Regions from separate parts of the Lysinibacillus sp. EB106-09-02-XG168 genome, predicted to be linked through region 2. Evidence: riboswitches for the same ligand, from Rfam matches in the RefSeq annotation. Region 2 holds a riboswitch; each other region holds the start of a gene.
The links. A riboswitch is a leader RNA that binds a small molecule or an ion and turns the genes downstream of it on or off. The one in region 2 is predicted to bind thiamine pyrophosphate.

Region 1: it holds a riboswitch for thiamine pyrophosphate, as region 2 does, so the genes downstream of both, AC3WSO_RS13000 (ABC transporter substrate-binding protein) here and thiM (hydroxyethylthiazole kinase) in region 2, are expected to answer to the same signal.
Region 3: it holds a riboswitch for thiamine pyrophosphate, as region 2 does, so the genes downstream of both, thiW (energy coupling factor transporter S component ThiW) here and thiM (hydroxyethylthiazole kinase) in region 2, are expected to answer to the same signal.

Annotation. Positions count from the first base shown of each region.
Region 1 is NZ_JBYTDN010000003.1:2,469,516-2,480,645, forward strand. Features, by position in the region: gene AC3WSO_RS12945 (solute symporter family protein) at 1-827, shown strand, start outside; gene brfA (ribosome rescue factor BrfA) at 927-1,109, shown strand; gene AC3WSO_RS12955 (DUF5360 family protein) at 1,106-1,528, opposite strand; gene AC3WSO_RS12960 (TetR/AcrR family transcriptional regulator) at 1,542-2,117, opposite strand; gene AC3WSO_RS12965 (MBL fold metallo-hydrolase) at 2,314-2,976, opposite strand; gene AC3WSO_RS12970 (DMT family transporter) at 3,029-3,952, opposite strand; gene AC3WSO_RS12975 (aminotransferase-like domain-containing protein) at 4,066-5,484, shown strand; gene AC3WSO_RS12980 (TatD family hydrolase) at 5,715-6,464, opposite strand; gene AC3WSO_RS12985 (ABC transporter ATP-binding protein) at 6,454-7,203, opposite strand; gene AC3WSO_RS12990 (ABC transporter permease) at 7,181-7,951, opposite strand; gene AC3WSO_RS12995 (thiamine-binding protein) at 7,948-8,241, opposite strand; gene AC3WSO_RS13000 (ABC transporter substrate-binding protein) at 8,243-9,238, opposite strand; TPP riboswitch at 9,412-9,522, opposite strand; gene parC (DNA topoisomerase IV subunit A) at 9,693-11,130, opposite strand, start outside.
Region 2 is NZ_JBYTDN010000003.1:3,696,362-3,707,491, forward strand. Features, by position in the region: gene sppA (signal peptide peptidase SppA) at 1-299, opposite strand, end outside; gene mbcS (acyl-CoA synthetase MbcS) at 495-2,084, opposite strand; TPP riboswitch at 2,327-2,425, shown strand; gene thiM (hydroxyethylthiazole kinase) at 2,514-3,269, shown strand; gene thiD (bifunctional hydroxymethylpyrimidine kinase/phosphomethylpyrimidine kinase) at 3,269-4,093, shown strand; gene thiE (thiamine phosphate synthase) at 4,083-4,715, shown strand; gene AC3WSO_RS18810 (alpha/beta-type small acid-soluble spore protein) at 4,862-5,077, opposite strand; gene thiI (tRNA uracil 4-sulfurtransferase ThiI) at 5,231-6,439, opposite strand; gene AC3WSO_RS18820 (cysteine desulfurase family protein) at 6,442-7,596, opposite strand; gene AC3WSO_RS18825 (GNAT family N-acetyltransferase) at 7,914-8,387, opposite strand; gene ezrA (septation ring formation regulator EzrA) at 8,757-10,457, opposite strand; gene hisJ (histidinol-phosphatase HisJ) at 10,647-11,130, shown strand, end outside.
Region 3 is NZ_JBYTDN010000003.1:883,396-894,525, forward strand. Features, by position in the region: gene AC3WSO_RS05115 (DUF58 domain-containing protein) at 1-332, shown strand, start outside; gene AC3WSO_RS05120 (vWA domain-containing protein) at 344-2,089, shown strand; gene AC3WSO_RS05125 (VWA domain-containing protein) at 2,073-4,670, shown strand; gene thiW (energy coupling factor transporter S component ThiW) at 4,903-5,400, opposite strand; TPP riboswitch at 5,502-5,609, opposite strand; gene AC3WSO_RS05135 (MFS transporter) at 5,675-6,871, opposite strand; gene AC3WSO_RS05140 (ABC transporter substrate-binding protein) at 7,074-8,147, opposite strand; gene AC3WSO_RS05145 (ABC transporter permease) at 8,144-8,941, opposite strand; gene AC3WSO_RS05150 (ABC transporter permease) at 8,938-9,750, opposite strand; gene AC3WSO_RS05155 (ABC transporter ATP-binding protein) at 9,740-10,846, opposite strand; gene AC3WSO_RS05160 (helix-turn-helix domain-containing protein) at 10,864-11,130, opposite strand, start outside.

The DNA.
Region 1 (11,130 bases), 1.2 Mb from region 2:
CTTTAGTATTAGGTACAGCTGGTCTTCCTCATATCCTAATGCGCTTCTTTACAGTAAAAGATGCGAAAACAGCTCGTTCATCAGTTATCTGGGCTACTTGGATTGTAGGTATCTTCTACATTCTTACAATCTTCTTAGGCTTCGGTGCAGCTAAATTCGTTGGTAAAGAAGATATAATTGCTGCAAACGCTGCTGGAAACATGGCTGCTCCACTTCTTGCGGAAGCACTTGGTGGCGACATTCTATTCTCATTCGTATGTGCGGTAGCATTTGCAACAATCTTAGCGGTAGTAGCTGGTCTTGTACTTTCTGGCGCATCTGCCCTATCACATGATATTTACGGTCAAATTATTAAAAAGGGCAAAATTACAGAAAAAGAGCAAGTACTGGCAGCTCGTATCGGTTCCATCACAATCGCTGTTATTTCAATCCTTTTAGCACTTGGTGCACAAACATTAAACGTAGCATTCTTAGTATCACTAGCATTCTGTATTGCAGGTTCAGCTAACTTACCTGTAATCATCTATACGATCTACTGGAAACGCTTTAATACAGCTGGTGCTATAACGGCAATGTTAACAGGTCTAATCTCTGCTTTAGCTCTTGTTGCTGTTTCACCAAATATTTGGAATCCAGTAGAAGGAAAAGCAATTTTCGTTGGTGATCCATTAATTATGTTAACGAACCCAGCAATCATCTCTGTTCCACTAGGCTTCCTAGGAGGCTTCATCGGAACAATGCTTTCTAAGGAAACAGATGATAAGAAATATCGTGAAGTGGATGTTAAAGCGAACACAGGTATTTCTGTACAGGACGTTTCTCACTAATAATACGACAACTGCCTCGTAAGTTAACACTTACGAGGTTTTACTTTTTCTTCCTTATTCGGTATTATATTCACAAATAACAGTTGGGGGTAAGAAAACATGACAAACTCAAAAGCAAAAAAGAAACGCATGCATGTAAAGCGCACTAAAGGGAAGGACGTTGAAAAAAATCGTCAAACTTCCTCTTTCAGTACACATGAGCGTGTGACAAAAACGAAAAAAGAAAGCATTGAACAAAATTTTACAAAGCATAAAAAACACAACCACATTGAGGATTGTTAGTGGTTGTGTTTTGCTTGTAATGGGACATTTTGATATTTAGAAGAAATAAGTTTTGGAATAAAGTACAACGGATATAGTAATAGAAAAAGGTTTGGTATCCACCACATAAGATCAAAATCAAGCTTTATTGTCCAAAAAGCAATCGCCTGTAATCCAGAACAACTTGTAAGTGTTAAAGATACTAAAGCTAATGCTCTCCACTTTTCATTTTTTATTTTAAATAAATAGAGACTAATAAAACCAGTAACTGAGATTAGAATATCTAGCGGGAAAAACGACCAATTCCATATAACTAATAATTCATTTTGATAATCCTTATATAAATACTCTTCTGGAATCAAATAAAAAAAAGTGACTAGCCAATACAGTATAAAAAAGAAATCTGTACATAAAAATAGTATTCTTAAAGTTTTACTCATTTACAACCCCCATTTAATTTTCTTCATGAACGTCACCTTTAAGAATACCAAGCATAAGAATGTCCACCATTTCCTGCATAGTATCCTGAAGTGAAATCATATTTCTGCTTTTGGATGCATGATCCATCAATCGATAAAGCCCACCAATATAAACTTCTATAAATATTTCTTTATTAAAGGGACGTATTTGATTTGTGACAATCCCTTCATCAATTAATGAAATAATGCCTGTCCATTGTTCATGAATAAATTGATCAACTGTTTCCCATTGCTTTGGATAATAGCGTTGAAGCTCCTCTAAATACTGGAGCTGAGCAAATGTAAAATCAGCTGGAATTAATACAAGACATTTCTGTAGTTTCTCTAGAAGATTTATCGTTGAATCATGCAGTATTTCATTTTCTTTCAACTTCAATTCATGGATTGCAAGATCAATCATTTCATTGAGTAATTCTTCCTTCGAGGGATAGTAACTATACAATGTTTTCGTACTCATACCTAGTTGCTTTGCTAAATCCCCCATCGTAAATCGGAATCCTTTTCGTTCAGCTTCATTTATTGATACTTTTAAAATTCTATCTTTCAACATGATCACCTTCTTTCAGGAAAACAAAGAAAAAAATTAATTTTCCATGTTTTCCTTTTAATGATAGAGCCAAATGAAAATAATGTCAATGTTACACAATTAAAGTTAAATAACCCCAAAGTACATACCCCCGTCCTGTTTTGGATGGGGGTAAAATAATGTTTTATTTAACAATCGCTCCCGTTTTAGTTCTGGAATTTTAATGTGAAATTACTTTTTGTATCTGTTCATTAATATTTACCTTAGTTAATCCGCCGTGATAACAAACCACAGATTCAATGTCGAGGTCTAGGTATTTCTTCAAAGAGAGTCGAGCCTCTTTTAAATCCAGTACGGTTGGTACATGAATTCCCCCGATTTCTCCGTCTACACTGTACATTGAATCCCCGGCAATCAGTGTTTTAGTCTGATTCAAATATAAACTGATATGGCCAGGAGTATGCCCTGGAGTATGAATGACACGAATCCCTCCACAATACGACAGTTCTTGACCGTCAATCAAGGTATCGTTTACTTTCCCCTTCGGTGGATTTTCTATGTGCCCGTCTTTCAGAAGAGGTAAATCCCCCTGTATATAAGGCTTATCTAGTTCGTGAGCATAAACTTTAATATTCCTTCCACACTCCTGTAATATCTCAGGAAGACTTCCTATATGATCTATATCCTGATGCGTCAAAATGATAACTTTTAGTTTGTCGAACGACACGCCTACCTTTTCCATTGCCACGCGTAAATCTTTAATTTGTCCAGGGAACCCAGTGTCAATTAAAACAGCCATTTCTTGATCCCATAATAGAGTGGGATAAATAATATTTCCGTGAAATTCAAGTTGAATCATCTCTACTCCCTTAGAAATTTCCATAATTTACACTCCTTTATAATTAGATTAATTACGAAGTATCACTAATAGCAAGTTAATTTTTAATATTCTGAAGAACAGTCCCCTTCCCCCAAAACAACTTCCGTAATGTTTCGAAATTAACTAAAACCGTTCCTACAATAATCGTCAAAGTTCCTATACCTGTTAGCCAAGAAATATATTCATGATAGAAGATAACACCTAGCATAACAGCAATTAATGGAGAGATATACAGCCATGTAGAAGGAAAAACAGGATTTGTCCGTGAGACTAGCCAATAATAAATGCTATGGCCAATCATTGAACCAAAAATAGTTAAATAAAGAAGAGAGCCAATTGAAGCTGGGCTTAAAAGGTAATCAAACTGAATATTCTCGATAAAAAATGATAAAAAGATTAATAAAATCCCACCATGCATCATTTGTGCCGCATTTAAAGCAATCGGTGAGGTCGTTTCAAATTTTCGGATGACATGCTTCGAATAAATCGTTCCAGATGCGTAAAAAACTTCACCTAAAATTATGGCGAAACAACCAACCATCCAAAAGGGACTAATCTCAATTGAAAAACTAGGTAAGATCAATAGCATGACACCAATGACTCCGACGCCACAACCTATGAATGATTTCCAGTTTCCCTTTTGCTTCATTATGAATGTCTGAATAACGATGATCATCATTGGCCCTGTAGCAGATAAAACAGCTGCAATCCCTGATGTCACATACTGTTCTGCCCAGTATAATGAGGCGAACGTCCCAAAGGTTAAACCTATTCCTGTAAAAAACATCTCTTTCCGAAAAAATAACCCTATTGTCGTTTTTTCTCTCCAAACCATAAAACTAAATAGCAGCAAACCAGCAATGAAAAAACGAAGTCCTGCTGATAAAAATGGAGGCATACCTGCATCAACACCAATTTTAATCGCTAAAAATGTCGTTCCAAAAATCAAACACATGAGAAAATAATTAACAATTACCATATAACACTCCTCCTCTTTTTCTATCATAAAAGAAGGACAGTAGAACAGATTGAAAAAGATAGAACAGATTAGATTGGATCATGGTACAATCGTCTTGAATAGGAGGAATCGATGTGAGCAAAGCGATTCAAAATGGAGATTATCTTTTTAAAAAGGTTTATGATTATGTACTGCACAGAATAGAACGTAAAGAATGGAAAGAACATGAAAAGATTCCCTCCGTCCGACAATTAGCATCTGAAATGAATGTTCATCGATTAACTGTATTAAAGGCTTATCAATTATTGAAACAACATGACAAAGTTTATGTAAAAGATAAAGCAGGTTATTTTGTCCAATCAAATGTGACGAAAAATCTTGAATATCTAGATCTTGACAATCCAATTGTTTCTGCATACGTACAAAAAAATCATTTATCTGAAATCCATCAATCACCTGTTTCTTATCATTTTTCTCAGGCGTTAATTGATCCAAATCTTTTGCCTAATCATTATTTTTCAGATTACGTGAAGAAAGTGTTTGACCTTTATCCAAAAGTACTTGCAACCTACTCAACTGTGCAAGGTGATTTAGAACTACGTGAAACACTCACTCAATATTTTATCAACCAATTTAAAACCCATCTGGGTGCAGATGATCTGTTAATCACTTCTGGCTCACAGCAAGCGATTCACTTAATCGCCCAAACTTTCATTAAGCCAAGAGACGTCGTATTATTTGAACGTCCAAGCTATAGTGCTGCGATTGATACTTTTAGAGCACAAGGGGCACAGATTGTAACAGTTGATATCCATCCAGACGGGTACGATTTACAGCAGGTCGAATTATATATGAAACAATATAAACCACGTCTATTTTATCTCAACCCAACATTCCATAACCCGACTGGTTATACTGTTTCAGTTGAGCAGCGGAAAAAATTAGTAGAATTAGCTGAACAATATCGATGTCTATTAATTGAGGACGATGCCTATCACGACATATATTTTGATCATGCCCCACCACCACCAATTTACACATATGATACTGCTGGTACAGTCATTTATATCCGAAGCTTTTGCAAATATATCTCACCTGGTTTGAGAATTGCAGCTGTTATTTGTCAATCATCGTTAATGAATTCACTACTAGTAGTAAAATCGTTAGCTGATAATGGTTCTCCACTTCTCAATCAAAAGATTTTTCTCTATTACTTTTCATCAATAAGATTGCAGCAGCACTTGGAGAAAATCCGGATCGCCCTTCAGATTCGAAAGGAAATCATGGAGGAAGAGCTAGCAGTAACAGATTGGAAATGGACCAGTCCAAAAGGCGGTCTTAACTTATGGGTAGCACTCCCAGATAAAATTCCGACTGAATTATTATTAACCAAATGTATCGAACAATCTATATCCTTCGTGCCAGGTCAAGTTTGTGATCCATTAAAACAACCATCATCCTGGATACGTTTAAGCTATTCTTATGCAAATGAAAAACAACTAAGGAAAGGGGTAAAAAGGTTTGTCGCAGTGGCACAATCTCTTTCTAAGTGAGGGTAGAGTTTTAGATTAAGGGTTTTACATAGCTATTTCAGAGCTTGCCTTCCTATTTTGTTTTGCAAAAGTTGTGTTAATAAATAGATCCCTTTTTAAACTTTCGCTAAGTGAACGTTCCATAGAACACCTTCGTAACTGAATGTAGACTATCGTGATTCTAATATTTTATCAACCATTCAGGTACTATAAAAAACACAGCCCCTCTAAATGAACAGCTGTGTTTTTTGCTATAAATTATAAAATATTGTCGTATTTCTTGTAATGATACGCGCCGCTTCCTCTGTTGTAAGCCCCTTTATCGAAGCAATAACCTCCATGGAATGATCCATCATCCAAGGAGATGTTCGTTTATTGTCAAAAGGACCTTCAAACGGCCAAGGTCCATCTGTTTCTACCATCATTAGCTCGATTGGGTATTTTTTGATCAGATCTTGAATTTCAGTCTCATACGTACAATCAGGCGTCACAGAAATGAAATACCCATTATGAATCATCCGTTCAATCACTCCCTCATCGCCTTTAAACCAATGAAAATGTGCTTTCGTTACATGGTGTTTTTCTAGCAGGTCACAAACAATAGCCGCGTCCTCATAGACAGCATGTAACACAATCGGTTTATTTAATTCCTTTGCCAATACAATAAACCGTTCTAACAAAGCCTCATACGTATGATCATCAATCGCCTTCTTCCGCCTCAAATAATAAGGCAACCCTACCTCGCCAATTGCCACCATATCATGAGCGTGTTGACGTATCCAATCGAATAATGCCTCTTCCTCCGCATTACTAAGTAACGGTTGTTCAGGATGAAAGCCAAATGCCGCCTTTACCTTTGCATAGGCTTTCGACAGCTTCAACGTCTTCTCACATGATAGTAGATTCATGCTTACGGCAATGACATATTCCACTTCTTCTAGCAAAGGAGTTATGTCGTTTTCTTTATACTTGTCTAAATGAATATGTGCATCAATCAACATTCGCCTCATCCTTTTCTTCTTTTAAATACGAGAATAATTGTTGCTTCAATGCCGTAAATGAAGCGGAATGGCGAATTTCTTCTTGTCTTGGCCTTGCAAAAGGTACGTTTATTTCCTTTTTCATCGTCGCTGGTCGTTTTGTGAGTACAATAATACGATCAGCTAAAAATAGAGCTTCCTCAATATTATGTGTAACGAACAATATAGATTTTCGATATTTCTCCCAAATCGATAATAGCCACACCTGCATTTCTAGCCTTGTAAACTCATCCAGTGCAGAAAACGGTTCATCTAAACATAAAATAGGTTTATTACTGACAATTGCACGGATAAACGATACCCGTTGTTGCATACCACCCGACAGCTCATTAGGATATGCATTAACAAATGTTGCGAGCCCCACTTTATCTAACCATTCCTTCGCAACGTTAACATTAGGTTTTCCATGAAGCTCCTCGACCATCATGACGTTTTCTATGATCGTTCGCCACGGTAATAAACATGGCTGCTGAGGCATATAGCCAATCGTCCCTCTTTTTTTCTGGATATCTGTGCCGTTTAATAAAATAGCACCTTTATCAATAGAAGAAACACCACCAATTAATTGAAAAAGTGTACTTTTCCCACTGCCTGACGGACCGATAATCGCTACAAATTCCCCATCCTTCACCTCAAAAGATAAATTACGGATAACTGGAAGGGAATCAAAGGATTTATCAATGTTTTGAATGCTTAGCATAGTTTCCTCTCCCCTTCACACCAAGTTTTTCTATTAATCGAATAGCACTAAATAATAATAAACTTAAAAACACGATAGCGAAAATCGCTACAAATACACGATCCGTTCGAAATGAAGACTGTGCCAATGTCATATAAACACCAATCCCCATTTTCGCTCCTAACCATTCCGCAATAACCGCCCCCATGACGCTATAGGTTGCTGCTATTTTAATGCCTGAAAATATCGCTGGATACGCATAAGGCCATTCTAACTTCCAAAAGGTTTGGGCTTTCGTAGCACCTATCATCTCAAAATAATGCTTTAGCTCAGGCGAAGTTTGACGAAAACCATCCATTGCCGAAATAACAATAGGGAAAAAGCACACAAGACAAATAATAATGAGCTTTGGCAATAAACCAAAGCCAAACCAAATGATTAATAATGGTGCTAGGACAAGTACTGGGACATTTTGCGACATAATGAGAATAGGGTAAAATAGCTCCCTTATAAACGTAAAACGATGTAATAGCACCGCAACTGTTAGCCCACATAATATCCCGATAGCAAGACCAAGAAGTGCTAATTGGATAGTAGCTAAAGCATGCGGCACAAACGTCTCATACGATTGAAAGCCCTCTTTCAAAATGGCACTCGGTGCAGGCAAAAGCCAATGTGGAATATCAGCAAAACGGACAATTAGTTCCCATATGAATAAGAGGAAGGCGATAAAAATTATCGTCCTTCCTTGTTTAACAGCCTGCTTCATCCCTTGTATTTCTCCGTTAGCGTATCCATTGTAATACCGGATGGCTGATATAAAATTTTCACTTGCGTAATGACATTGATTGCGCCAAGCTCGATCATCTTGGCATTCATTTCTTCAATAATTTGCAGCAAAGTCGTAAGCTCGCCTTCCATTGTCGTTTCTAATGGATGAACTTCATATTTCAACCCTGAAGCGTCGATCACTGCAATCGCTGCATCGACAAACGGGATTACATCCTCATATGTTTCAGTTTTCGGGATAATTTGTACACTTATTAAAGAGTTTGCCATATTACTTTGTCTCCTTTTTCGGTAAAAAGTCGTTTGTAAATGCTTGTTTTGCGTTAAATTCGCCCTCTAAAACTTTGTTGTCAGCCATCCATTTCGCGTAGTTTTCCCAGACAGCTAATTTTTGCTCGCCCCATTGTGCAGCATCGTCTTGATACTTATCTGCTAACCATTCCTGACTTTTATGCACAAGGTTCTTATCTAAATCAGGTACCGCTTCTAGTAAACTATCAGCTGCCTCATTAGGGTGTTTTATTGCATATTCATAGCCCTTTGCTGCAGCAGCGACAAATGCTTTTACCGTCTCAGGATTATCCTGAATCATTTTTTCATTTGTAGCAAGTACAGGGGTGTAATAATCTAACTGCTCACTATAATCTGTTAAATAAAGCATGTTCAGCTTTTCGCCACGAAGTTCTGCTTCAATACCTGTCCATGCATAATAAATCCACGCAAAATCAATATCTTTTTTCATCATAGTGAAGAAATCTAAATCACCTGCATTGACGATATCTAACTTATTAATATCCGCATCTTCTGTTTGCATTAGTGATTGTAGTACAGCCTTTTCAAGCGGTGCACCCCAGCCACCGTATGTTTTCCCTTCAAAATCCTTTGGTGACGTAATACCTTTTGATGCGGTAGATGCGAAGCCAGAAGTATTATGTTGTATAATCGCTGCAATCGATACTAAAGGTACATCCTGCACACGAGCCTGCGTAATCCCTTCCTGATAGCTTACGCCAAACTGAGCCTTTCCTGATGCCACGAGCTGATCTGCACCCGTTTCACCAGGTAATAAAATATCAACATCTAAACCTTGTTCCTTAAAGTAGCCAAGTTTTTCCGCTACATATAAACCTGTATGATTTGTGTTCGGTGTCCAATCAAGAACTACCGATACTTTTGTTAATCCTTTAGCATCCTTTTTAGCCTCTTTTTCGCTACAGCCCACTAATGTTAAAAGTGCAACCATTAGGACCAATAACCATTTTTTCATGCTGAATCCTCCAAGTTAGTAGTGTGAAAGTGTTCATGATTGAAAGTGTTTACCAGAAAAAAGCGTATTCACGGTCTGTTTACACTAAAGCCTGTCCATGCAATAAAAGTCTGAAAACATAAAAAACGTCTAGGATTCCTCCCAGACGTTTTACAATCAGTATCAAAAACTTTCTTTTTTGAATTGATGTTCCCTACGCTGGTACGAGCCAAATCAGGTTCAAAGGGTCAGCGTCTATCGGACACAATCTCAGCTGGCAACTACCAGCCCCCCCACATTCTTTCCATATGAACTTTTCGATGATTATTATACCCATATCCATCCGAAAATGACAAGGGTCTGTTTACCGATAGTGCTGAATTATTATTAAACAGCCTCATAAAAGCACAAAGCTGATTGGTTTCATTTTATAAAAAAACCCAGCTCTCAAAGGGGCTGGGCTAGAAAACTAATGTTATTTCTCTTCTTTTTTGACCGCGAAGACATGTGAAATGGCACCGTCTGTAGCTATATCCACTTTAAAGGAGCCATTTGAATGGCGATCTGCTCGAGTTAATGCTTGTACATCAAGGGACTCTTGCACACCTTTTTCCGTTTCAATCATTAGCTGTTCCCCATCAGTGACCTTGACTACAGCCACGATTCGATGCGGGTTCGCTTTTAACTCTGTTAATACTTTTAAGCCTCGTTTTGCACGACTAGTCATTTCTACTTCGGCTACATTCATTTTCTTCACAGCACCGCGTTGCGTAACAATTGCCACATAGGACGTTTCATCTGGCGGTAAAACATTGATGCCAACTAATGCTTCTCCGTCTTTCAGGGTAATCCCTTTGACGCCACCTGTTTTTACACCTGTTACTGGTAATTCCTCGATTGGGAAACGAATTGCATAGGCAGTATCTGTCGTTAACATTAGTTCTACCTCGTCCGTCACAATACTTGCAAAAATCATTTCATCGCCTGATTTGACATTCATCGTTTTTATCGGCTTGGAATAGCGTGTTACAGCATAATCTGCTACTGATGAGCGTTTAATTTGTCCATCTTTCGTAGCCGTTAAAATATACGTATTGGCCTGTTCGAATGTCTCAAAACCATATACAGCAATAATAGATTCATCTTCTCCGGTTGGCACAATACTTGAAATATGCTGACCAAGATCCTTCCAACGAATGTCAGGTAGCTCATGGACAGGCTGATAAATATAATTGCCTCGATTTGTGAACAGCAGTAGATGATGCTGTGTATTTAAATGTGCTTCATATAATAAATAATCGGAATCTTTCATGGCAAAATCCTGACCGTTTGAAGCTGCATGTGAACGTGTAGATGTTCGCTTAATATAGCCATCCTTTGTAACAGTCACTACGACCTCTTCACTTGGTACAAGGACATCTAACGTAATTTTGATTTCTTCAATCTCTTGCTCGATTTTTGAGCGACGAGGCTCTGCAAAGCGTTTTTTAATGTCGAGCAATTCTTGTTTAATGACACGTACAAGCTTTGCTTCACTATTAAGAATCCCTTCAAGCTTGGCGATCAGTTTATTCAGTTCATCTTGTTCATTGCGAAGCTCTGTAATATCTGTATTCGTTAATCGGTATAATTGCAAGCTAACGATTGCCTCTGATTGTACTTCTGTAAAGTCAAACTTCGCCTGTAAATTCGTTTTTGCATCTCTTTTATCATTCGACGAACGAATCGTTGCAATGACTTCATCTAAAATAGACAATGCCTTTATCAAGCCTTCAACTATATGCGAACGATCTTTAGCCTTTTGCAAATCATAAATAGAGCGGTTTGTCACGACTTCCTTTTGATGGGCAATATAAGAATCCAATAACAATGGCAATGTCATCATTGTCGGACGACGATTATGGATAGCAATC
Region 2 (11,130 bases):
TCATATAAAATATTATCTAATTGATTTAAGAAAAATTGATGATCATAAGAAATTGGTTGCCATAATGTACTTGATCCAACATCTTGAATCGTACCATCAACCTTTAAGTATGCAATACGTTTATCCAAATCGCCGCTTTCTTTTACCTCTTCTAATACCGTCAAGTCGTCTCCAGCAACCAAGCTATCAAAACTGCTAAAGAAATCTGATTTAAATATTGCAAAAATAGTGTTCATTCCTAATGAAAATACTAATAGCACACCTGCAATTATTAAAGCAGCCCACCTTTTACCATTCATATTTTTCTGCCTCCTCAATAATTTGTTTCATACTTATTGCAATAATTTGGCTTATCACAATAATACGAAGTTGATCTCCACACTTTGCAAAAGCTTTAACTATTCAACCTATAATACATTACCTAATATTATAAAAAAAATCAAAGTTCATAAAAAAAGCAGGAACTTTGATTTTCGACATTATTTCTTAGGAAATTAATGATGTGTGATAGAATGAATTTTTTCTTGCTCTCGTAATTCGACACGACGAATTTTGCCTGATGAGGTCTTTGGCAGCTCAGTAACAAACTCAATCGCACGAGGATATTTATATGGGGCTGTTAAAGTTTTTACATAGCTTTGTAGGTTTTTTATAAGTGTTTCATTACCAACTTCGCCTTCACAGAGCACAACAAACGCCTTCACGAGATTTCCACGGATCTCATCTGGACTTGCAACAACGGCAGTTTCTTTCACTGCAGGATGCTTCAACAACGCATCTTCTACCTCAAATGGGCCAATCGTATACCCAGAAGAAATAATGACATCATCCCCACGTCCTTCAAACCAAAAATAACCGTCATTATCTTTGTATGCACGATCTCCGGTAATATACCAATCGCCTCTAAATTGTAAATCTGTCCGTTCTGGATCGTTTAAATATTTTTTAAATAACGCGGGCGTTTCACAGTGTACAGCAATATCTCCAACTTCCCCGACCGCAACAGGATTTCCCATATCATTTATAATTTCAACAGTATTACCCGGAGTAGGTTTGCCCATTGATCCCATTCTAGACTCCATCCCTACCATTGTACCAACAAGTAATGTATTCTCTGTTTGTCCATAGCCATCTCGTACTTGTAAATTATAAACTTCGGAAAATACTTTTATCACTTCACTATTTAAAGGTTCACCTGCTGACACAGCCTGACGTATTGTACTTACATTAAAATTTTGTAAATTTTCAAGACTCGCCATAAATCGATATTCGGTTGGTGTGCAACATAGAATATTAATATTGAATTTTTCAATCAATGCAAAGTAAGTTGCCGCATCAAAGTGACCTTTGTAAACAAATGCTGTTGCACCACTTCCTAAAGTAGCGAGGAACGGACTCCAAATCCATTTTTGCCAGCCTGGAGCTGCTGTTGCCCAAACAATATCACCCTCTTGAACACCTAACCAATTTGGTGCAGTAGTTCGCAAGTGTGCGTAACCCCAGCTATGTTTATGTACCGCTGCCTTTGGATTGCCTGTTGTACCACTTGTATATGCTAAAAATGCAATGTCTGTACTCTTAGTTGGAGTAGCGCATATATAAGATGTTGGTTGGCTTTGCATTTTTTCAAGCAGCGGTTGCCAAGGTTCATGTGCATGACCAATGACAAATTGCTTTATTGCTTCTAAATTATCCACATTATCAAATTGTTCAATATAAGGCTCAAATGCAACAACTCCTTTTGCATCGGCATGATTGATTCGATATTCAATATCTTTAGTTCTCAGCATTTCTGAACTAGGTATAATAGTTAAGCCTGCCTTCAAAGCTGCAATATACACGATATATGCTTCCACTGATCTCGGTACCATGACTAAAATTACGTCGCCTTTTTTTAAACCTTGGGAGGTAAATACATGTGCTGCCTGATTCGCCTTTTCAAGTAAAGTTGTATATGTTAAGTACTGAATTTCCTCGTTTTCGCCATAAACTAATAATGCATTTTTGGTAGGATCCTGCGCATATTTCTCAATTTCCTCTGAAATGTTATACCATTCTGGTGCGATTAAATCTTCTCTTTTCATGGCAATTGCCCCCTTTTGTTACGCTCATTATAAAACTCAATTTTTATCATTTTCAATGGAATTCACTCTAATTCATTAAAGTCGTGACAACTATCATGCTCCGCTATATGGCATCAGTCACGTATAGCTTCTATTCATTTCAATTTGGCGTAATCGTCGCTTTCGCACAGAATTACTGAATGCAAATAAAAAACTCCTATTGAACGCGAATGAATAATATGGTACATTTTGGTCAACTAAAAGCATGATTGCAGGGGGACTCATTTAGAGTTGAGAAGGTAAAACCTGACCCTTTGAACCTGTTAGTTAATACTGACGTAGGGAGCAATTCACATCGACTTACTGATGAAAGGCTCTTTTACGTGTTTTTTGCGCACGAAAAAGGGCCTTTTTTGCACGCTTACGTCCATCCAACGAGGAGGACTTAAATTGATATTCCAAACGATCCGTAAACAAAATCCACTTATTCATTGCATGACGAATTATGTTGTTGCTAATTTCCAAGCAAATGGCTTATTAGCAATAGGCGCTTCCCCAGTCATGGCTGATGACGGTCATGAGGTTGAGGAAATGGTCACAATCGCCTCAGGCTTATTGATCAATATTGGGACCCTTAATGAGCGAATGAAAGAATCCATGTTACTTGCAGGAAAAAAAGCAAATGTTCTTGGTATTCCGGTTGTTTTAGATCCTGTTGCAGCAGGTGCAACGACTTACCGGAAACAAACGGTACAGCATTTATTGGAGGAAATAAAATTTGCGGCAATTCGATGTAATATCGGAGAGCTTGCAGCAATTGCCAATGTAGACTGGCAACAAAAAGGCGTAGATAGTGGTAGTGGTTCAATTTCTTTAGAACTAGAGGCGCAGAAAATAGCTCAACTTTACAATTGTATTGTTATTGTGACAGGTGAAAAGGATTTTATTACTGATGGCAAACATCAGCAATGGGTTACAGGTGGAAATTCGCAAATGACAGAAGTCACTGGAACAGGTTGCTTATTGAGTGCACTATGTTGTGCCTCCTTCACCGCAGGAGCTCAACCTTTTGACCAATTACTAGAAACATTATCGCTATATAAAAAATTAGCAGAAAAAGCCGCTTCTTCTACTCGATTCATTGGCGATTTTCAAATTGCTGTATTAAATGAACTACATCGCCTTTCAAAGGAAGGTGAAGAATAATGCATATTGTAACGACAATTGCCGGTTCAGATAGTGGCGGCGGTGCAGGTATACAAGCTGATTTAAAAACATTCCAGGAATTAAAAGTATTTGGAACGTCTGTCATTACTGCTTTAACAGCCCAGAATACTTTGGGTGTATCGGATGTTTTACCAATTGAAGTGAGCTTTGTTGAAAAACAACTGAAAGCGCTAATCGAGGACTTTTCAATTAGTGCTATTAAAACAGGAATGTTGTTTTCCTCCGAAATCATCCAATCAATTGCACATATTTTAGCCGAAGTAAATATTCCACTTATTGTAGATCCTGTTATGATCGCAAAAGGTGGCGAGAGCTTATTACAGCAAGAAGCAATTGAGGCATTACGAAATTATTTGCTACCTTTAGCAACAATTGTAACGCCAAACATTCCTGAGGCCGAAACCCTTTCTGGAAGAAAAATTAATTCTTTAGCAGATATTAACGAAGTAGCCCAAATCTTATTACAGACAGGTGTTCAATGTGTCGTTATGAAAGGCGGTCATTTAGAAGATAAATGTTATGCTACTGATTATGTTTTTTTTCAAGATGGTCGATCATTTTCTATGCAATCTACTCGAATTGCAACAAAAAACACGCATGGTACAGGCTGTACATTTTCCGCTGCATTAACTGCTTTTCTTGGTCTTGGGCTACCTATAGAAAAGGCAATTGAGGAAGCTAAAAAATTTATTCAATTAGCAATAACTCATGATTTATCTATTGGGAATGGCCACGGTCCAACAAATCATTTTGCTTATCAACAGTATAAAGATTCCTACGAGGTGATCATTCATGAAACGTGACGATCTGCAGCTATATTTTATTATGGGCACAGGTAATGTTTTCAAACAGGAGCCACTAACCGTATTAGAGAAAGCTCTCCTATCTGGAATTACTATGTTTCAATACCGTGAAAAAGGGCCAAATCCCCTTACTGGACAAGCCTATGAAAATTTTGCTCGTAAATGTCAAAAGCTCTGTCAACAGTATCATGTTCCGTTTATTATTAATGATGATGTTGAGCTAGCTATTAAGCTTAGAGCAGATGGCGTTCATATTGGCCAAGAAGATTTCCCTGTGTCAATGGTACGTGAAAAAATTGGCAATATGATACTAGGTGTTTCTGTTCATTCTCAAGCGGAATTAAAAACTGCTTTACAATATGGTGCTGACTATGTAGGTATTGGTCCAATTTTTTCAACTACTTCTAAAAGTGACGCCAAACCGCCTAGTGGAACTGAATTTTTACAGCAAGTTCGCAGACAATATCCAGAGCTGCCTATCGTTGCAATTGGAGGCATAAACTGTTCGAATGCATATACGGTATTTAAAGCAGGTGCAGATGGGATAGCAGTTATTTCCGCAATTTGCGAAAGTGAGGATATTTCGAATACAGTCTCTATATTTAAAGCATTTGTAGGATAAAGTGAAACTTTAATCAGTGGGCGTCATTCAAGCGGGTTTAAATTACTCCTTGTTTATGTGGGATAAAAAATAAACATTTTAAACAAACTAAAACCAGTGCCTTTTACGGTCACTGGTTTTAATTTTAATAATTGCTAATTAAGCAATTATTGGTTGTTCGGCATACCTTTTAATTGAGATTCTGCCATTTGTACAAGACGTTTAGTGATTTCACCGCCAACGGAACCGTTAGCACGAGCTGAAGCGTCAGCTCCTAATTGAACACCAAATTCTTGTGCAATTTCGTATTTCATTTGATCAAGTGCGCGCTCTACACCAGGTACAGCAAGTTGATTTGAACTGCGGTTGTTGTTGTTTGCCATGTGTTTCTCACCTCCTTGTGAATATAGAATGTGCGATTTTAGATTTTTAATACAAAAATATTTCAGGTAAATTGTACCTCATAAGGAAATGGACTAAAAAAGCCGACTCAAAATGTACTTTTGAGTCGGCTCTTATGAATTCGCAAGTTTCTTCTATAAAAGATCCGCAAATTTATCGGCTTCTTGTTCTTTTTTCGGGAAAATGTAAACTTCACGGTTTTTCACTGCTCGTTCGATGAGTTCATCAAAATCCGAGAAGCTTTCGTAATGCTCAACCTTTTCAAGCTTTGGCTTTGTTTTTGGACTTGCAGGAGTAAAAATTGTACAGCAGTCTTCAAATGGCTGAATAGACGTTTCGTATGTGCCAATTTTCTCTGCAATATCGATAATTTCTAATTTATCTGACGAGATTAATGGACGTAAAATCGGTGTGTTCGTTACAGCATTAATAGCTGTAAGGCTTTCAAGAGTTTGACTCGCTACTTGCCCCAGACTCTCACCTGTAACAATAGCTAATGCGCCAATGTCTTCACGTACTTTGTCAGCAACTTTTAGCATCATACGTCGAGTAGTTGTCATCGATACATTAGAAGGTACTTTTTCTTTAATAAGAACTTGAATTTCAGTGAAAGGAATAACATGTAAACGTATACTCGCTCCGAATTTCGTTAATTCATTAGCAAGTACCTTTACTTTTTCCAATGAATTTTGGCTTGTGTATGGTGGGCTAAAGAAGTGAATCGCTTCTAAGCGCACTCCTCGTTTCATCATTAAATAACCGGCAACTGGACTATCGATACCACCTGAAAGCATTAATAAAGATTTACCATTCGAGCCTACAGGCATTCCACCTGCACCCGGAATAACTTGTGCCATCATATATGTTGCATCATGACGCACCTCTACACGAAGTTCGATATCAGGCTGCTTCACTTTTACTGATAAATTTTGATATTGTGGTAATACATAACCGCCAATTTCGCGTTGAATGGCATGTGATTCTAACGGGAATGTTTTATCTGTGCGCTTTACTTCTACTTTAAATGTAAGCTGTTCATTTTTAAATGTATCCATAATTGTTATGGCTAGTTTTTTCATGGCTTCGATATCTTTTTCACATGCAGCCACAGGACTAAATGATTGAATACCAAAAATTTTAGGTAATCCTTTTAATAGTACGTCCATTTGTACTTCATCTTGAATGGCTATAAACATTCGATCACGTTCTGTGCGAATGTGTAAATGTCCTAAATCCGCAAACGCATGACGAATGTTCTCTCGTAAACGGCGAATAAAATCCATCTTGTTGCGGCCTTTTGTAGAAAGCTCCCCATATCGAATTAAAATTTCTTTCCAAATCATTTTTAAAATTCTCCTTTAAGTTCCGTCAATACTTCATCTAATACTTGTTTAAACTTTACAATATCTTCATCTGTTACATGCGCACCAAAGCTTATACGAATAACACCATTTTTAAAATGCTCATCGATATTTAGAGCTTCAACAACATGACTTGTTTTTGTTTGTTTCGATGAACACGCACTCGACGTCGAAACAATTACATTGCGTTTTTGCAATGCATTGATAATGACTTCACCTTTTAAGTCGCGAATACTAAAAGATAAAATATGTGCTGCTCCTTTTGGTGTTGATAAAATATGCACTTCATCTCCATACCCACGTAATTGAGTACATATTTCTTCATACCATTGACGATATTTTTTTGAACGTTCATTCATCGTCTCTATCGCTATTCGGGCTGCTTTTGATAAGGCTACGGCTTGTGGTACAGCTACTGTTCCGCTACGTAAACCAAATTCCTGCCCTCCGCCAAGTGCATACGGTTGCCATTTCATTTTTTTACGGAATGCGAGTACACCTGAACCTTTAAAGCCATGAATTTTATGACCAGATATAGAAATACAGTCTGGACCATCGTCATCGTTAAATGATATCGGTAACTTCCCGAAGCTTTGTATAGCGTCTACGTGAAAAGCCGCACGACTCGATTCATGAATAATTTTTGCAGCTTCAAAAATTGGTTGAATCGCGCCCATTTCATTATTTACATGCATCACACTTACTAAAATGGTATCCTTCCGCACTTTTGCGCGAAGCTCCTCTAAAGAAATAACTCCGTTTTCATCTACTTGCAAGTATTCCACATCAAAACCGTCTTGCTCAAGCTGCTTCACAGATTCTAGGACAGATGGATGTTCAATTTCAGTTGTTAAAATATGATTCCCTTTATGTGTGTTGCTACGTGCTAAACCAAATATAGCCGTGTTATTGGATTCAGTACCACCTGATGTAAATAGCACATTTTTTGCTTCTGTTTGCAAAATATCTGCTACTTGCTCACGTGCACGCATTAATAATTCGTTTGATTCAACACCCATTGCATGAATGGAAGCAGGATTTGCATAATACTGCTCATTCACTACCATAAATGCTTGCATAACCTCTTTTATAGGTTTTGTTGTTGCACTGTTGTCTAAATAGATTGTATTAACTTCCATTATTATCACACACTTTCAAAACGTTGATTTAACGGTATTTATCATAACGCAATCTTCAGCGATTGACTACTAACTTTAACAATTATCCTAATATAATCACTTATTTGTTTGCTTTTAATGTGAAAAAACACCCTTTTCAGAGTGTCATCTAAAGACTTGCTATGAACGTTTCTAGCTAAAATTAGTGTTATTTCGCTTATCATTTTTATTGAGAGATTTTTTGAATTTGTCGATAAACTTTATTAATTTATCGAATACAACTTTGGATTTATCACCCAACTTTTAAAATTCACCGACATTTGACCACGTTTTTTAACTTAAGCTTTCTTCATTGTTATAAATTCAGTTGAAGCTGTGAAATCCATGACTTTTTTAAAGCCTAATTTTTCATATAGGTGAATGGCTCTTGTATTAAAGGTAGCTACTGTTAAACGAAGTGGACAATTTTTTTCTTGTTGTAGATTTTGTAGATGATTTAAAACAAATGAAAAAAACTCTGCACCATAACCTTTTCCTGTTAACTCGGGCTTCATTCCTATTCCAACATCAATGCATTCGTCTATATATGCACCATAGTCATGTCCTTTAGGTACTTGTGCAGATGTTCCTGTACAGAAAAAACCTACTAGCTCTTCTTGATCATTGACAATAGAATAATACGGACTTTCAAGAAATTCTTTTAGAGATTCGTCGCAAAGTTCATTATTGTAAAAATCATATGGTTCTTCATATTTCCAATTTAATATATCAGTCGCATGCATTTCATTCATTTCCCGACTATAAAATTGCATGTTGAACACCTCTATTCTCTATTTTCTTCATTTCGAATTAAAAATAATTAAAGTTCCCTCCTCTTTCTAACACATCTTCATGAAGTCTGAAGAAGCTACTCATATATATACAATTGAGTAACATGACAGGAGGTACTGCTTGATTGATTGGAGTGGAGGCTGGCAGAATCTTCGGGGATCAACGATAGAGGAACGGAAATCAACCCCTCGCTGTATATATAAAAGTTTTAGATATACTTAAAATCAAAGGAATCCCCCTTCAAATATTTAAACCTCTTCATCTGGAGAAACATCGTCCTTAATAAAAAGCTGTCTAAAAAGTAATACTAGACCTTTTAGACAGCTGCTGTAATTTCTTATTATACTTGACTATTTTGACATTGTTTCTTCTGCCACAAGTTCTTGAATTCGCTTTAAAGCACCCGGCTCCATTTCTTCAACTGCTGTTCCAGCCTCTTCTAATGCTTTGGAATAACGGAATTGATTGAAAGATCCTTCTGCTTCTTTTAAACGAGAATTCAATTTTGGATTTGTTGCACGATGACGATTACCGTACTGAATAATGCGCTCAATCAGCATTACATTTTCAATTAATTCATGCGACTTCGCTTTTACATCTTCTACACAAAGTGTTGCGGCATTTAAATTATTATGAACTGTTCCCATGTTGAGAGGCACCTCTTGCAGGCTTTGCATAACTAAATAAATATGCTCTGCTGCCTCATCTAGACGGGCATCCATCTCTTCAGGGATACCTGGAATATTAGCCTTATTCAAAAGACGATCTGTTTCTTGTAATGTTTTCTTTAAGTTTTCTACTTGCGTGCGAGCCTTGTTTTCATCAATTCGTAGCTTCTTCATCGTATTTGACAAATGACCTTGCTCCTCATGAATCCGTTCTAGCTCATCGCTAATTTCAATCAATTCTTCCTGCAAACTTGAATATGCAGATTTTTCTTCTCTAACACGCATTGCCAATAAGTCATATCGGCGTTGTAAAGCTTCTAATTGCTTTAATGCAGCTTTTGGAATTTCAGCATCTTTTTCATTTAAGCAATAACTTTGCTGTACAAAGGTTGCTTCATCACTTACTAATTTTGTTGAACTAATAACATTGGTAATTGAGCTTAATAAACGATCACAATTTTGGTCAACATAATTTTTAGCAATAACCTCTTTTTCAAGAAGATCGTAAAAATGATCAATCTCTTCATTTATATCCGTAACTCGTGGTTTAACAACATTTAAGTTAAGCTCTGCTAATTCACTTTTTAATGCTACAAATTCTTCTTCAAATTTATTAAGCTCTTCAGTTAGCTCTAAATGTTGTAAATAATAGGATTGCTCTTCCATTTCACGCTGACCGCTTCGTAATTCCTGTACCGCTCCTGGTAGCTTCACTTGCAATTCAGTCAAAATTGTTGGGACATCATTGATATATTCAAATGTCTGTTGTGATTCTTGGTTTAAGCCAATAACAATTTCCCGCGCCTGCAAATAATTCCCTTCACTCGTTAACACATCGAATTCCTCAAACTTTTGAACAAACGTCTCCAGTTTTTTCTCTAGCGCTGGTAATGCTACCCCAAATGAATGCTGGTGCGCTAACAATGTTTTACGTGCAGAACGATAGTATTCTTTTAATTGTTCAATTTCAATACGATTTTTTTCTTCGCTGCCAATTAATTCATTTAGTTCTTCTAAGATTTTATCTTTATCTTGCTCACACTTTTTAATGTAATCTTCTATCTCACGTTCAATTAATGTTGCTTTATTAAAACGAAGTCTATTGATTTGATCCTCTGCATCAAATAAAAGTGAATCAATTTTTGTCATATGTACATCGATGACTTCATCCCAACTATTACGCCATCGTTCAAACATTTCTTCCGTTTCACCGTTCATGTTTAAAGATTTAACTTTTGAAATTTCCTCATTTATGGGATTGTTTTGTATTTGTGATTTTTCATTTTCAAGTTTAGAAATGATTGTTGTATGTTTTCGTCGCATCATAAATCCTACTATCGCTAAAATTAATAGTAGGATAACTGGAATGATGATATACTCCATCGTAAGCCTCCTATTCTACAATAAACGAATTGGCTAGTTGTATTTATTATATACTATGTTATCGCCTTTTGTACTAAAATTTGAGTGTTTTTTGTGTAATTACGCCTTTTAAGAATAACAATAACTTAATTTTTGAACAATATGCGCAAATACAAGTGTATTATCCAAAAATATAAAGGAGTGGTATTTATGAAATGTGACGGCCATGTTCATAGCCCATATTGTCCACATGGTACCTCTGATTCATTTAAGCAGTATATAGAAAAAGCAATCTCTCATGATTTCACAGATATTAGCTTTACAGAACATGCACCATTACCATTGAATTTTGTAGACCCTACACCACAACAAGACAGTGGTATGAATCCAGAATTTTTAATGCCTTATTTTGAAGATTTACAACGCCTTCAAAAAGAGTACGCACAAGATATTCGCATTCATATAGGGCTAGAGGTCGACTATATTCAAGGCTTTGAACAAGAAACTCGTCAATTTCTTGATACATACGGACACTTTTTGGATGACTCTATTTTATCAGTTCATTTTTTACAATGGGACAACACCTTTGAATGCATAGACTTTTCTCCAGAAAGTTTTATGGCTTTTTCAAAAAAAGTCGGCTCTATTGAGCAAGTGTATAATTTATATTACGATACCGTCCTACAATCCATTA
Region 3 (11,130 bases), 2.8 Mb from region 2:
GACTTGAGCCAATCGAGGAATGGGAGCAACTTTTAAAAAGGCTACCACGCTTTGCGGGGGATGTCCGTATTTTGCAAATAGTTACACAAGAAGAAATAGCACCAGAATATACGGGTGATGTGCGCTTACTTGATCGTGAAACGGGCAGAGATGTCAATGTTACGATGTCTTCTAAAGTTCTAGACACGTATAGGGTAAGACGTTTATTACATGAAGAGGAATTTGAAGCAATTTGTCGGCGCTTCGGTGTTCGACATTTACAACTTAAAGTAGAGGATGGGTTACAGCATGCCATCTTCCAACAATTAATAAAAGCACATTGGATTAGGTGAGGTGAGCCGTATTGGGCTTTAGTCAAATACTTTTTAGCTGGACGGCCATCATCCCGGTCATTGTCCTTCTATATTATTTCTTTCGAAAAAAATATACCGATCAACCCGTATCCTCCATACTTTTTTGGTCGGAAATTATGCAAGAAACACGTGTGTCACCATACTTAAAACATTTACAAAAAAATGCTCTGCTCTATTTACAACTGCTAGCACTTCTTTTACTCGTACTGGCATTAATGAATCCATATGTTAAAAAGTCAACGATCGTTGGTGCGCAGACGATTTTCATAGTAGACACGTCTGCAACGATGTTAGCGGGGAAAGAGCAGTCAACATTTGATACACATAAAAAAGAAATGCTGTCATTGGTCAATGAGCTTGATGGAAGGCCTGTGACACTCATTACAACAGGTAATACGCCAAAAGCTATATTACAGCAGGAAACAAATACTAAAGATATTGAAAAAGCCATTCAACAGTTACAAGTAACATATGAGACAGCTCAAATGAATAAAGCTCTAGATGCGGCACAAGCTTTTGTCGGTAATACACCAACATCTATTTATATCTTTACAGATTCGCTCGATAAAAAGCAATTACCGATGGAAAAAGATACGGTGAAGTGGATCGTAAAAGGATCTGCAAAGGATTTAACAAATATCGCGATGACACGTTTTGCTGCTACTACAGATGGACAATCTGCTATGGCACTTGTACAGCTACAAAATGATACGGACAAAGAGCAAAATGTAAAACTTTCTATAGAAAATGTTAAGGGTAAGGAGATCGTTACGGAAAGTGTTGCATTACCTCCAAATGAAGCCGTAACGAAAACATTTAAAGACCTACCGTTAGAAGATACTATGACTGCCAAGATAGATGCTAAGGACGATTATACTGTTGATAATTTACAAACTGTATTGCTACAAACAGCTACTTCAAAAGTAGTTGTCGATCAAAGTATGCATCAACTCATTCAAAAAGGTTTGCAAACGATTAATAGTAGCGTGAAAATTGTTCCATCTTCACAGCTGGCTGACAATTTGGATGCCACTATTGTGACCAATCAGACGGCACTACTCGAAAAGATGGATAAGCCAATTGTATTATTTGGACGGGATGACGTTGAGAAGGTTGAAGGTACTGGAGAAGTCAGTACAACAAGTGATGCATTGTTTGCATTTAGTGAGCTGAAAGATATTTACGTCAGTGCATTATATCCTGGATTCGATGACTATAAAACGATTGCATCAGTTGGAGACCTACCATTTATTCAGCGTTCACCTGAAGGGGATATTGTTGTATTAGCTGATATTGCAGATACAGATTGGCCGTTACATCCTTCATTCCCGTTATTTTTATGGAGTGCTGAACAGGAGCTTTCAGCATCAATAGGTTCACTTGGTATTTTCACACCAAATGAGCAACGTGCAGTTGCTTTAACACAGGGTGATTGGAGTATATATTCGCAGGAAGCTGAGTTTTTATCGTCCATTACGAATGGTCTATTAACAGCACCAATGAAGCCAGGAATTTATACAGCTCGGTCAAAATATGAAGAAAAGCGCTTCATCATACAGCTTCAAGCGCAAGAGCGTGTGATTGAAAAAGGGACAAGCTATACGCTTGGAGAGCTTCCGGACAACGGTAAGGAAGAAATATCGAAAACATCGTTCGTACCTTGGCTTATCCTTATGATCTTAGTATTACTTGTTTTAGAGTGGGAGGTGCAACGACGTCGTGGATTTACGAATTAATATGCCATTAGCATTGTTGCTTTTACTTCCATTGCTTATGTATTTTGGATGGACCTATTGGCGCGAGCGTCAGCGACTAAAAAAAACCCATATCGTCGTACTAGGTATTCGTATTGTGGCAATATGCTGTTTAGTTTTTGCACTTGCAGGGCCCTATATTTTATTGCCTGTAAAGGAAGAACAAGTATTGTTCTTAGTTGACCGTTCTGCTTCAATGAATGGTACAGATGATGAGATGGCCAATTTTATAGCAGAAAGTTTACCGTCGAAAAAAGATGAACAGCTTGCAGGAATTTATTCTTTTTCATCGACATTACAAACGGAAGCCATTTTATCGAAATCTTTAAAGGAAGTACCGAAGTTTACAGCTATAAAAGCAACAGATCAAACAAATATTGAACAGAGCCTACAGCTCGCTTCAGGTATTGTAGATCCAAAAAAAGCAACACGACTTGTGCTCTTAACGGATGGCAATGAAACAAAAGGAGATGCCTTAGAATATGCATCGAAGTTTAAAGGGTCAAATATAAGTGTTGATGTAGTGCCATTTAACCAACCTGTTGCTAATGATGTATCCATGAAAAGCTTTGTTACACCACAAGTTGCTTATGTAGGTGAGCAACAGCAGTTAGTCGCTGAAATAAATGCAACTGTAGCAGAACAAGGTGAGCTATTACTATACGAAAACGATAAGCTTATTCACCGTGAAGTAGTGGAACTTACAGAAGGTTCAAATGTATTTACGTTTAAACATTCAGCAACGACAGAAGGGCTTGTAAAATATGAGGCACTCGTGCAGGTTGAACAGGATGCAATTTTTGAAAATAATAAATTAACAAGCGTCACGATGGTGCAAAGTGAACCGCATTTATTAATTGTTAATGGTTATGAAACACCATCACCAATCGCAGCAGCACTTGGCAATCAATCCATTTCCTATGATGTGGTAGATGCTAAAAGTCTGCCAAATGAGCTTTCTAGTTATTTACAATACAATGCCATCATTTTTGATAATGTGCCAGGCCATTTAGTAGGCGAGGCAAAAATGACTGTTATTGAGCAAGCAGTGAAAAATTTTGGTGTCGGTTTTACAATGGTTGGTGGCGAAAATAGCTTTGGCTTAGGCGGTTATTTTAAAACACCAATCGAAACTTTACTACCTGTTGAAATGGAGATTAAAGGTAAGGAGCAATTACCATCATTAGGGCTGGCAATCGTACTTGACCGCTCTGGAAGTATGTCTGGAGCAAAGTTAGAGCTTGCTAAGGAGGCTGCCGCCCGTTCAGTTGAAATGCTACGAGATGAGGATACGCTCGGGTTTATTGCCTTTGATGACCGACCTTGGGAAATTATTGAGACAGGGCCACTTGGCAATAAGGAAGAAGCTGTAGATACGATTTTATCTGTAACGCCAGGTGGGGGTACTGAAATATATGGTTCACTTGCTAAAGCTTATGAAAATCTAGCAGATTTAAAGTTGCAGCGTAAGCATATTATTTTATTAACAGATGGACAGTCACAGTCGGGTAACTATGAAGACTTAATTGCACAAGGAAAAGAAAATGGCACGACTCTATCAACAGTTGCAATTGGTCAAGATGCAGATGCTAACTTACTTGAAGCACTCAGTGAGATGGGCAGTGGACGTTTCTATGATGTTGTTGATGAGCAGACGATCCCATCTATTTTATCTCGTGAAACTGCTATGATTTCACGCACATATATTGAAGATAACCCATTCTACCCATCTATATTTAATGCATCTGGCTGGAATACGCTATTTGTAAATGGGGTACCTAAAATGAATGCTTATTTAGGTACGACAGTAAAGCAGGGGGCCACTGTTATCGCAGAAAGTGAGAAGGAAGATCCAGTACTTGCAGAATGGCAATATGGCCTTGGAAAAACATTCGCCTTTACTTCTGATTCGACAGGGAAATGGACGGGAGACTGGGCAAGATGGCAAAATTGGGGCATGTTTTGGCAAACACTTATTTCAAAAATGCTACCGAGCTATAACGATGTTGCCTATGATGTACGGCTAGAATCAGACGGTTCATTTGTCATCACTGACCCAACAAATAAAGCGGCGTTCTTAGATATTGTCGCTGTCAATGAAGTGGGTGAAGAACTTGAAACACAGCTTGAAACAATTTCAGCTTCACAAGTTCGAGCTGTCGTACGAGCAGAACCAGGACTCATTTTCTTCCGCATTGCCGATGAAGAAAAGGCCATTTACCAGGCTGGTTTAAGTGTACCTTATAGTGCTGAATATGAATTACGTCCAGTGAATGATAAGCTAGTCGAAGAACTAACAAAGCAAACAGGCGGCTCCGTGTTAAAAGAACCTGGCGAAGTATTCCGTGAATTTACTAAAAAAGGTGCGGAACGCCAAAATATTGCAACAAGGCTTTTATTAGCGGGAATGCTACTATTCTTCATTGATATTACCATTAGACGCTTTGGCTGGAGCTTCTTAACTAGGCCGAAGAAAAAAGAGCAGCTTGTCGAGGATAAACCAATACAGGCAGAGGACACAAATGTTGCCCAGCTATTAAAGGGCATGAAAAAACGATCTTAGTAATTTAAAACGATGGTTCATTGCTTTATAGTAATGAGCCATCGTTTTTTTCATTTCCAAGGCTATCATCAAAAGTTGATGACACTGAAAACTATTAGTGCGGTCATATATACTGTATTTTCTGAAATATTCCGATAAAGTCTGAAATTGTTCCGATAAATTTTAAAATTGTTTCGATAAAACATAAATTTATTTCGATAAATCTCTCATCCCTTCAAAAAGGATTTATAATTTATAGAAGAGTATTTAGGTTAGTTACAAATACTGTTTTACGTAAATTGCTGGTAACGACAATGCCTAAGATAGCCCCAATAGTACTTGAAGTTAAAAAAGCTGGCATGAAAAATAAAGCAGCAACAGAAGTCCCCATTAATAAATGTGCGTAGGGCACTGCAATAAGTGAGGCAATGATACCTGTACCGAACATTTCACCGACACATGCTAGCCATTGTTTGCCACTGTATTTATAGGCAAGAGCTGCACATAAAGCACCAATAACACTGCCAGGTATAGCTAGTAATGAGCCTGTGCCTGTTAAAATACGAATAATACCTGTGACAAAGGCGACCAAAATGGTAGGTACTGGTCCAAGAATAATCGCGCCAATAACATTAATGGCATGCTGCACAGGATAGGCGCGCGCAATGCCCGTTGGTATTGAAACAAAGGTAGAACCTACTACGGCAATTGCTACTAACAAGGCCATAATTGTTAATTTTCGAATTGACATAATTTCCACTCCTTTTTAGTATTTAGTGAATCGCTGATAAACCCGACAAAAAAGCCGCTTCCTAAAAGCAATAGGAAGCGGCCCTGCATTTACATATTTAAAAGCAAGTGTCGCCACTTCCCTCCGCTAGTGTGAACTAGATCAGGTTCAAAGGGTCCGTATATGACCATATACGTCTCAGCCTTTTAAAGACTCCCCTAGTGGTAAGAATTTACTGTTAGTTTTTATCCTAATAATGTAGCACACTACTAAAAATAGTCAATAACTTTTAAGACTAATTTGAATCAGGATGCATAAGGTGTGGCGCTTTTTTCATTGTCCAAATAAGGGCAATGAAGAAGCAAGCCATTAAAATAATAGACCCGAAAATATAAGGACTGTTCATATTCCAATCGAATAACATACCTGCTAAAGCTGGACCAATCATATTACCAAGACTCATATACGCATTATTCAGACCAGCTGCATAGCCTTGTTCATTTTCTGCAAGCTTCGAAATCAGTGTGTTGACAGCTGGGCGAATCAATGTCGTAGCTGTAGAGAAGATTGTCGCTACAATTAAAATAAGTGCAAAGCCAGATGCGAATAATATTAAGAAAATCGAAACGGCTGCAATAAATAAATTGACTAACACTACTTTCATTTCGCCGAAGCGATTAAACAGCGGTGTAATAACAAACATTTGTACAACAACACCAAAAGCGCCGCCCATTACTAATATAATGGCGATATCAGTAGGTGTGTAATTAAACTTTTCTGTCACAAATAATGATAATGTTGTTTGGAAGTTAGCAATTCCGAAAGAGAATACAAGCATGATAATTAGCATGACAAAATAAGGCATTCGGACTGAACGGGCCATCTGCTTTACAAGATTATCCTGCTTCTGCGCCTTTTTCGCTGTGTTCGGTTTTGTAGCAGGTAATAAAAAGAACGATAAAATAGCTGCTAAGATAGCTGCAAATCCAGCAGTATAAAATGGGAAATGTAAACTAACTTTTGAGAGGAATCCACCGATACCTGGTCCAATCATAAAACCAAAGGACATTGCTGCCCCTATCATCCCCATACCTTTTCCGCGTTCCTCGTACGTTGTGACGTCAGCCACAAATGCCATAATAGGAGGTGCCACAAATGCAGAACCAAGGCCACCTAAAAAGCGTGCCAAGAAGAGCATCCACACATCTGTAGAAAGCCCGAAACCAATTTGTGCAAGTCCTGTTACGATAAGACCGAAGATAATGAGATTTTTTCGACCGTATTGATCTGAAAGATTCCCAGCAATTGGAGAAAATACGAATTGTGCTAAGGCGAACGTTGCAATCAACATGCCAAGTACTTGTCCTGCAGCACCAAATAGTTTTAAATACTCAGGCATGACAGGAATAATAATTCCGATACTCCCCATTGCGATAAACATATTAAACATTAAAATATACAAAGCCGCCTTATTAGACTTCTGCTGGGTCATCGAATACCCCTTTCTTTAATCAAATATATTACAGTCTACCATAAGGCTTGTACGTTTACTATTGACTATAAGTCTGAAATAAGAGACTTATTTATGGGGATTCTAATTATTAAAACAAATCCCTGCACCAGTCTTTCCCTTGGGATTCGCCTCCATCTAAACAAAAAAGCTGTTCTCAACGTAATGTGAGAACAGCTTAGGTTTATCGAATACTCATTTTAAATTCTAAAAACAACTCATTGTATTTACCCAAATAATCAGGGCCTAAGTTTTTATATACTTCTAGTGTTTTTCGTTGTTCTTCAGAAGGATAGAATCGCTTATCAGATACAACTTCCTTATCCATTAACTTCATCGCTGCAATATTAGGGGAAGAGTAGCCTACATAATCAGCGTTTTTAGCACCTGATTCAGCTTTTAGCATGAAATTAATGAATGCATGTGCACCATCTAGATTTTTTGACGTTTTGGGGATGACCATATTGTCAAACCATAAGTTTGAGCCTTCCTTCGGTACAGCAAAGTCTAAATCTTCATTTTCTGACAACATGTCAGCTGCTTGACCAGACCAAGTGAGTGCCACAGCCGCTTCTTTATTAACCATCAGCGGTGTAATTTCATCCCCGATAATAGCTTTTACATTTGGCGCTAATGTGATTAGTTTATCCGTAGCCGTACGTAGTTCCTCGTTATTTAAAGAGTTGAGCGAGTATCCAAGGCTATTTAAGCCCATACCAATTACTTCACGTGCACCGTCTACTAAAAAGACTTTACGCTTTAATGAAGGATCCCATAAGTCTTCCCAAGATGAGAAGTCAAGATTTCCAACGAGCTTTGGATTATAGACAACGCCGACTGTTCCCCAGAAATATGGAACAGAATATTTATTGTCGTCATCAAATGGTAAATCTAAAAAATACGGATCGATATTTTTAAAATTAGGGATTTTCGTTTTATCTAAAGGAACAAGTAAGTTTTCTTCCTTCATTTTTTCAATCATATATTCAGAAGGTACTGCAATATCGTAAGCTGTACCACCTTGTTGAATTTTTGTCATCATTGCTTCATTTGAATCAAATGTTTCATAGATAACGTGGATGCCTGTTTCTTTTTCAAATTGTTTCAACAAATCAGGGTCAATATATTCTCCCCAGTTAAAGATTGTTAACGTATCTTTACCACTTTTCCCACCGCCCGCACTTAGGGCGTCAGCAGCATAGAATAAAAGGGCGGAAACGACAAGTATTGCGATTGTTGCTTGAATTAATTGCTTCATTGAGTGCCCCCCGTTCTTTTATTAGCGCGGCTTGTGATGAAGTAATAGCCAACTACGACTATAACCGTTACAAAGAATACTAAACCTGAAATAGCATTAACCGTTAAGGAAATACCGGCACGTGCCATCGAATAAATTTCAACGGATAATGTACTGAAACCGTTACCTGTTACGAAAAATGTTACCGCAAAGTCATCTAGAGAATACGTTAAGGCAAGGAAGAACCCTGCAAAAATACCAGGTTGTATATACGGTAAAATAACACGCATCATAACATCTTTTTTCGTTGCTCCTAAATCTAATGCAGCGTCGATTAATGATTTATTCATTTCTAATAGTTTCGGTAAAACCATCAGTACAACGATTGGAACACTGAACGCTACATGTGCTAATAAGACAGAAGCAAAGCCTAATTTAATACCAATCATTGTGAATAAAATTAAAAAGCTTGCACCAATAATGACATCCGGGCTAACAATTAACACATTGTTTAATGAAAGTAGTGTATTGCGCATTTTTGAATCTTTAACAGTAACAATACCAATAGCTCCTAGTGTTCCGATGATTGTAGAAATCAACGCAGAGAGTAATGCCACGATGACTGTATTAATTAGAATGACGAGTAGACGTGAATCCTCAAAAACAGCTTTATAATGTTCTAACGTAAAGGACTCAAAACTATTCATCGTTCCACCACTATTGAACGAATAGAAAATTAAATAGAAGATAGGTGCATACAAAACGATAAAAACAATCGCTAAATATACTCTTGCTGAAGCAGATAGTTTTTTCATCGTACGCGACCTCCTTTATCCTTTTTCTGTCCCGTAATTAACATAATAATGACCATAAATAAAATTAAGAAAACAGCAATTGTTGAACCCATTCCCCAGTTTTGAGTGACAAGGAATTGTTGTTCAATAGCTGTACCCAGTGTAATAACACGGTTTCCTGCAATTAAACGAGTAATCATGAAGAGTGATAATGCAGGAATAAATACAACTTGAATACCTGATTTAACACCGTCCATTGTTAACGGCAAAATAACGCGACGGAACGTAGTAAAGGCAGATGCCCCTAAATCACGTGCTGCATAAATAAGTGCCGGATTTAAACGATCCAATGAGTTGAATATCGGTAAAATCATAAATGGAATAAAAATATAAACGGATACGAACACAAAGCTAATATCAGTGAATAGCATTTGCTTTGGATCAAAACCAAATACTTCGATAAATGCATTTAATGGGCCGTACAAGCCAAAAATCCCGATAAAGGCATATGTTTTTAACAATAGATTAATCCAAGAAGGAATAATAATTAGTAAAAGCCAAAGCTGCTTATATTTTGTTTTTGTTAAAAAATAAGCTGTTGGATATGAAACAAGTAACGTAAAGAATGTAATTAAAAACGCATACCAGAATGAACTTAATGTCATTTTTAAATAGACAGAAGTAAAGAATGCTTTATAATTATCGAGCGTAAAATTGCCATGTATATCTAGTAGGGAATAGTAAACAACGAGTGCAATCGGCGCGATAACGAAAAGTGCAATCCATAAAACATAAGGAAATAAGGCTGATTTCGAAGTCTTAGTTTGCATCTTCGTCGTCCCCATATGCCTCTAAACGTTTATCGAATTCTTCTTCTGTTTCATTTAAGCGCATTACATGAATTGCTTCTGGGTCAAAGTCTAAACCAATTTCTGTCCCTACCTCAGCTTTTTTCAATGAATGCACAAGCCATTCATTGCCATCTTTGTCGTACGTAGATAATTCATAATGTACCCCGCGGAACAATTGAGTATCGACTTTAACGACAAGTTTTCCTTTATCGATTGTTGTCATTTCTAAATCCTCTGGGCGAATGACAATATCAATTTTTTCGTTTGGCTTCATACCTTGGTCAACACATTCAAACACTTTACTAGCAAATTCTACTTTGAAATCTTCAATCATTACGCCAGGAACAATATTTGATTCACCAATAAAATCAGCAACGAAGCGGTTAATTGGCTCATCATAAATATCTACTGGTGTACCAGATTGTTGGATTTCACCTTCGCTTAAAACAAAGATTTCATCACTCATGGCAAGTGCTTCTTCTTGATCGTGTGTGACAAATACAAATGTTTTCCCAAGTCGTTGTTGTAACTCACGTAACTCATACTGCATTTCTGTACGTAGCTTTAAATCTAACGCTGACAGGGGCTCATCAAGTAAAATTACTTCAGGATCGTTCACAATCGCACGAGCAATTGCCACACGTTGACGTTGACCACCAGACATTTCAGAAATTTCACGGTTACCATAGCCTGCTAAGTTAACGAATTTTAATGCTTCTGCAACACGGTTTTTAATTTCACTTTCAGGAAGCTTTTTTATACGAAGCCCAAATGCGACGTTTTCAAAGACATTTAAATGAGGAAATAATGCATAATCCTGAAAAACTGTATTTACTTGGCGTTCATTGGCTGGTACTGAGTTGATTTTTTTATCATGAAAATAGATATTTCCTGTTGTCGGTTCTGTGAATCCAGCGATCATACGTAAAATAGTTGTTTTACCACAACCGGACGGACCTAGTAGCGTATAGAATTTTCCCTTTTCTAGCTCCAGGTTAATGTTTTTTAAGACGACCGTGCCGTCATTATAAGACTTTGAAACGTTTTCAAAGCGGATAATCGAATTCGTTGTCATAGATGCGCCTCCTTAAGCTATAAATATGAATCCGTTGCGACAAGTAAAATTTTTGTTTCATCAGCATGTGCATTAAAAATTTGATGATGATCTGTCGCTTCAAAATAGAGAGCATTGCCTTCACTCGCTATGTACTGTTCATCTCCTAAAACGAGACGAATACGCCCTTCGACAACATAAATAAATGTTTCTGAAAGGGAGGGTTCAAACTGCTTAAATTCACCATCAGCAGCAAGTGTTAAGAAAATGGGCTCCATTTCTTTTTCATTTGATGTAGGAATCAA